DNA from 2 places in the Lactobacillus amylovorus DSM 20531 genome. Region 2 is predicted to be linked to the other one. Evidence: riboswitches for the same ligand, from Rfam matches in the RefSeq annotation. Region 2 holds a riboswitch; the other holds the start of a gene.

Region 1 (3,426 bases), 690 kb from region 2:
CTATCCGTGAACGTCGTGAAAAGTTTGCTCAAGATGAAGATGCAGTTTACGAAATGCTTTTGGAAGGCTCAAAGAAGGCTAACAAGGTAGCTAACGAAACTTTGCAACAAGTTCGTGATGCTATCGGCTTGAACTACTTTAAGAATAGATAAATAAAAGCAAGGGGCAAAGTCATGCATGATCGAATTCCATGGAAACAATATTTTATGATGCAGGCGTTAGTAATTGCTCAGCGTTCTACTTGTAATAGAGCGCTAGTCGGCAGCGTTTTAGTCAAAGATCACCGCATTATCGGTACTGGCTATAACGGTTCGGTTTCAGGACAGCCGCATTGCGATGACGTTGGCCACCAAATGGTTGACGGCCACTGCGTAAGAACGATTCACTCAGAGATGAATGCCATCATTCAATGTGCGAAATTTGGTGTTTCTACTGAAAATACTGAAATTTACGTGACCCATTTTCCTTGTTACAACTGCTGCAAGGCTTTAGTGCAAGCAGGCATTAAAAAGATAAATTATTATTTTGACTATCGTGATAATCCACTAGCATTGAAGTTGCTTCATGATTGCGGGGTACCATATGAGCAAATTAAGATCGATCGAAAATATGTGGAAGGTTTGGCCCATAAACTTGAAGAAGACGAGAATTAGTTTAGTTGGCTTAGTAGGTTTGTTGTTAGTCTTTTTAACGACTACGGGATTTGTGCAGCCTAATATTGAAGACCATGCTCATATTCTGAATAAAGAAACTAAGACTTTAATTACTGAAAAGAATAATCGCTATTTTCAAACTAAGGAGCAGCCGCAGATCTCTGTGATTACAGTTAAGAGACTGAATAAACTCACTCCTGAGGCGTTTAACCGTACTAAGCGATCGGTATTTATCGTGGTTGGACAAAAAGGCAAGAAGCGCAACGTGCAAATCTTTTCTACTAAGGACCTGCACGGCGCCTTTACGGCTGACGCACGGGCCAACATTATTAGAGCTGAAGTAGATAAGTTGCGCAGTCAAGATAATGCCACCTTTAATGAAGGATTACGCTTCGTGTTTAGAGCTTGTGCTACCAAGGTGGATCAGCAGTATCAATATGCACTAGACAAATATGATTTATCGAGCAGCGAGCAAGATAAAATTTCGCATCCACATCGCGTAGCGCTTCCGATTGCGTTAGCACTAGCATTCTTGATCGTCGGAATCGTTTATGTTTTAAGAAGATTCGGCCGCAATAATTACAATTCACGCAATTAGGTGGCTTGACTTATTTAAATTTAGTCCTTACACTTTCTTGTGGATATAATTAGCAATTAAACTGTTAGGTGAGACTCCTACGTGAACACACGCTATCGCCCAGAAACATCCAGAGATGCCAACGGGTTAAATAGGTGTCGTCGACTTAAGGCGAGATCCAGATAGCTAGCATGTGCTTACGTCACGTAGTGTTAAAACTGAACGACGAGTATGACAAAGCCTTGTTAGGTCACCTACAGAAACAGTAGGTGGCTTTTTTGTTTTGCTTGTCGATCAAATGAGAGGAGCAAAGAATGGTAAAAGCAGCTGGCAAAAAGCAGTCAAATGTCGACATTCAAAGAATTCAGCAGATTGCACACGAATCGCGTAGTGAGACGCTAGCGCGACTTCAGGCAAGCGCTGAAGGACTTTCCACGAATAAGGCTGAAGAAAATAGAAAAGAATATGGCGAAAATAGGATTAGGACTAACTCCAATGCTTCTAATTGGCGATTGCTGTGGGAATCAATCGCTACTCCGTTCACGCTTGCTTTAATTGGATTAACTATTTTAACTTTATTTACTAGTTATATATTGGTGCCACAAGATAATAGTGATATAGATACAGTCATTGTGATGATTATTATGTTGATCATTTCTGTGGTAGTAAATTTTGCCCAAAAGATTAGGATTGCCAAAGTAACTGAAAAATTGATGGACATGGTTTCGGTAACGACTAACATTCGTCGGGATGGTAAAAACGTGGAACTGCCCACCGACGAAGTAGTTGTGGGCGATGTGATTAATTTGTCTGCCGGCGACATGATTCCTGCAGACATGAAGCTCCTTACGAGTAAGGACCTGTTTTGTTCATACAGTTATTTGGATAGCGACTCGGAACCAGTAGAAAAAATGGCCAATGTGACCATTAAACCGAGTATGCAGGACTATTTGAACTACCCTAACATTTTATATGAGGGAACGACGATTGTTTCTGGCTCGGGTAGCGGCATTGTTTTTGCGGTCGGCAACAATACTGTCTTTGGTAAAAAGGTGCAGGAAATTTCACGCAAGAAGGTAAAGACGACCTTATTTGATCGTGAGATGAGACAGTTAGCCAAGATTTTGATCGTCACGGCTGCGATTTTAATTCCGCTTTTGTTCATTATTAATGGCCTGACTAAGGGTGACTGGGGTGAAAGTTTGATCTTCGCCTTGGCGGCCGCCGCAGGGATTACGCCAGAAGTTTTGCCAATTATCGTTAACAGCAACTTGACTAAAGGGGCACTGGAAATGTCCAAAAAAGGTGCCGTAGTCAAGCAGATGAATGCCATTCAAAATCTGGGCTCAATTGATACTTTTTGTATCGATAAAACGGGGACTTTAACGCAAAATAAGGTAGTGCTGGAGCGGCACTATGACTTGGAGATGCAAGAAACGCCGCGAATTTTGAAGTTCTCGTATTTGAATGCCTACTATCAAACTGGAATGAAGGATTTGATTGATAAGGCCATAATCGATGCGGCGGGTGACGAGCTTGACGTCAATGAAATCCAGCGTGACTACAACAAGATCGACGAAATTCCGTTTGATTATACACGCAAAAGAATGAGCGTCGTGGTGGTTGATAACGATGAACACCACGGCCAGCACATGTTGGTTACAAAAGGCGCCGCTGAAGGGATGCTCAATATTTCTAATAAAGTAGAAATTAACGGTAAAAGTGAAGAGTTGACCGATGACTGGCGCAAAAAGATCTTAAAGCAGATCGATGAATTAAACGATGATGGCTTGCGTGTGCTTTTAGTAGGCTACAAGTTAAATCCAGCTCCAGTTGGAGAATTTTCAGCTAAGGATGAAAATGATTTAACCATTGTGGGCTATCTTGCATATCTAGATCCACCAAAGGAAAGTACTAAGGAAGCCTTACAAGCTCTTAGAAATGACAATATCGATGTCAAAATCTTTACCGGTGACAATGAGGCGGTAACGCGTGCGATTGCTTTGCAGGTGGGTTTAAACGTTGATACTGTTTACGATGGTGAACAAATCGAAAAGGCGAGTCCAGAAGAATTAGCTGAGATCGTTGAAAAGTGCGATATCTTTGTTCATTTAACGCCAGAACTTAGAACCAAGATCATTGAAGCGTTAAAGAAAAATGGTCATACAGTTGGCTACATGGGCGATGGCAATAAAG
Region 2 (3,426 bases):
CAAAATCCAATTTTAAGAGGAAGTCATCCAGATCCAAGTATCTGTAAAGTGAATGATGTTTATTATTTAGTTAATTCCAGTTTTGAATTTTTACCTGGGTTGCCAGTCTATCAAAGTAAAGATCTAGTTAATTGGGATCTGATTAGCCATGGCATTGATGAAAGTAATGTGGATGCTTATCCATATAGTAATTTAAAAAATTCACTTGGTATTTTTGCTCCAACAATCAGATACCATAAGGGATGCTTTTATATCATTTGTACGTTTGTTCCAAAGGGCACATTTATTATCAAGACTACAAATCCAGAGCAGGGGTGGTCTAAGCCTTTATGGCTTAACATAAATTTTATGGGAATAGATCCTTCGCTTACTTTTATTGGTCAAGATTGTTATCTTCAGATGACTAATGGTGAGGGGGCAATAGTCCAATGCAAAATAGATCTGTCAACTCTTGAAGTTTTAACTGAACCTAAAATTATTAGTTACGGTACAGGAGGCAGAGATCCAGAGGGACCACATATTTATTATAAATTTGATAAATATTGGTTAATGATAGCAGAAGGCGGAACACGTGAAGGACATATGGAAACTATGCAGGTATCTGATAATATATATGGTCCATATCATCCGGTGCGTAATAATACAATTTTAAGTAATCGTGACTATAAAGGTGAGTTGCAATGTGTAGGACATGCTGATTTAGTCGAAGTAAATAAAAACAAATTTGAATTAGTCGCTTTATCGGTTCGCCAACCTAAACATGTTCATCGCAATTTATTAGGAAGAGAAACTATCTTATTACCAGTTGATTGGAATAAAAATGGTATATGGATTAATACCATGAATAAAGAGGGTAAAGCAACTATTAATTTATCGCAGCCTATTAGCGTGGAAAAACAGGCGCGAAATTCTAACAATATTGATAAACTTGACTTCATTTCGTCTTTATATTAAAAAATTACGAACTTGATTCAAAGAACTTAATTTTCAAAAAGAACATAAGTGAGAATATAAAAAACGATTTTATTGGATTTAGACAAACTGAATTTGATGGTAAATTTACATTTTCTATTAGTAGAGAAAATCAATCTACAGAGGCAGGGGTAATAGTTTATAAAGACAATAAGCATCTGTTTAAAGCTTTATATGATAGTAAAAAGAATGCGGTAACTTTCGTTAAGCAAGATAGTGATTTAATTATTAAGAAAGAAGTGAAATTGAAAGCTGAAGGTTCAGAAATTAATTTTTCTTTGGTATTCGATAATGAAAATTATCAAGTTGTAGTTTCAAATAATAAAGAAAAAATATTAGATTCTTGTCAAACGAGACATTTTAGTTGTGAAGAAAGTGATTCTCCATTTACAGGAGTAGTAATTGGATTAATTCGCAATAAAAATGTAAAGTGTAAATTTAACAATTTGTCTCTAAAATAAAGTTTAACCACAACCAAAATAAAGAGCATCTACTGCAAATTTATCAATAGATGCTCTTTTCTTAAATTCTTTTACAAATTCTAACGATTTAGTAAAGATAATTGCATTGTAAAATAATATGCATATAATAAAAATGAAAATTGAAAAAGCAAATAAACTGTTAGGTGAGGCTCCTACGTGAACACAAGCTATCGCCCGGAAACATCCAGAGATGCCAACGAGTAAAATAGTTCTTGTCGAGATAAGGCGAGATCCAGATAGCTAGCCTGTGCTTACGTCACGTAGTGTCAAAACTGAACGACGAGGAAACATCGCTTAGATAAGGAGTTAATACTAATTGGTATTAGCTCCTTTTTAGTTTGTTTGTATGTTTAATCAGAAAGTGAGATTAACATGGCAAAAAACAAGTTGCTGATGAATAAGAAGACAGCCGATACAGAGTTTGTTAAGCAGATCGCTAGGCAAACTCCCGAAGAAGCGTTAAAGACGCTACATAGTTCGCTAGACGGTCTGTCTTCGGCAGAAGCTAAAGAGCGTTTGGAGAAGAATGGTCTTAACGAAGTTGCGACCAAGAAGCACAACACGAAATTGCATTTCTTCATTGAATCATTCTTCACTCCTTTCACAATGGTCCTGTTGCTGCTAGCAACGGTGTCACTGTTTACCGACTACGTCTTCGTGCCGGCAGATCAAAAGGACCTGAGTACTGTGATAATTATGATTACGATGATCATCATTTCTGGATTAACATCCTTTATCCAGAATGTGAAAACTAATGACGCAGTTGAAGCCCTCTTAAACATGGTGTCTGTAACTACCAATATTCGTCGCAATCAAAAGGACGAAGAAATTTCTACCAAGCAAGTAGTTGTCGGCGATATTATTAATATCCACGCTGGGGACATGGTGCCAGCAGATATTAGATTGCTCAAAACTAAAGACTTGTTCTGTTCATCAAGTTCTTTGAACGGTGAATCAACGCCTGTGGAAAAGATTGCGACTAAGAGGCCCGATCAAAAAGACATGGATCAATATTTGGACTATCCTGATGTAATCTATCAAGGAACAACTATTGTGTCAGGTTCAGGTGTTGGCGTTGTTTTGGCCACCGGTGAACAAACTGTCTTTGGTCGTTTGGCTAAGGATATTTCAAACAACGACGTTAAGGAAACTAACTTCGATGTTGGTATCAAGAACATTTCTAAATTATTGTTAACAATGACCGCGATCATTGCACCTTTAGTTTTGGTCATCAACGGTTTAACTAAAGGTAACTGGCTCAACGCCTTGTTGTTTGCCATCGCTACTGCCGTTGGTTTAACTCCAGAAATGTTGCCAGTTATTGTTACTAGTAACTTGGTTAAGGGTTCGCTAGAAATGTCCAAGCACGGCACCATCGTTAAGAAGATGAACTCCATCCAAAACTTCGGTGCTGCCGACATTCTTTGTACTGATAAAACCGGTACTTTGACCCAAAACAAGGTTGTATTGGAACGTCACTACAACTTGGATATGAAGGAAAATCCACAAGTTTTGCGGTTGGCTTATTTGAATTCGTACTTCCAAACGGGGATGCACGATTTGATGGACCAAGCCATTATCGATGCCGCTAGCGATGAGCTAGACGTTGAAGAAATTAAACATGACTACACTAAGGTCGATGAAATTCCATTCGACTTCAAGCGTCGTCGCATGAGTGTCGTGGTAAAACGCCACGGCGATGGTCGTATCCTGGTAACCAAGGGTGCTGCCGAAGAAATGCTTGCTTGCTGCAATCGTGTGCAAGTTGGCAATCACATTAGTGATTTAACTGATGAATATAAAGAAAAAGTTTTAAAGCACATTGAAGATTTGAACAAAGATGGTTTGAGAGTTGTTTTGCTTGCTTACCAAAACAATCCTGCTCAAGCCGGCGAATTCAATGTTAGCGATGAAAAGGATTTGATTCTAACCGGATTCTTGGCCTTCCTTGATCCACCTAAGGATGATGTTA

The links. Region 2 has a riboswitch for magnesium ahead of mgtA (magnesium-translocating P-type ATPase). Riboswitches for the same ligand answer to the same signal wherever they lie in the genome.
Region 1: another riboswitch for magnesium. It lies ahead of mgtA (magnesium-translocating P-type ATPase); the one in region 2 lies ahead of mgtA (magnesium-translocating P-type ATPase).

Annotation. Positions count from the first base shown of each region.
Region 1 covers NZ_CP017706.1:903,435-906,860, reverse strand. The annotation lists gene trpS (tryptophan--tRNA ligase) at 1-152, shown strand, start outside; gene LA20531_RS04775 (ComE operon protein 2) at 174-653, shown strand; gene LA20531_RS04770 (TPM domain-containing protein) at 610-1,251, shown strand; M-box (ykoK) riboswitch at 1,305-1,468, shown strand; gene mgtA (magnesium-translocating P-type ATPase) at 1,545-3,426, shown strand, end outside.
Region 2 covers NZ_CP017706.1:1,591,326-1,594,751, forward strand. The annotation lists gene LA20531_RS08205 (glycoside hydrolase family 43 protein) at 1-954, shown strand, start outside; gene LA20531_RS11270 (beta-xylosidase family glycoside hydrolase) at 999-1,433, shown strand; M-box (ykoK) riboswitch at 1,583-1,746, shown strand; gene mgtA (magnesium-translocating P-type ATPase) at 1,827-3,426, shown strand, end outside.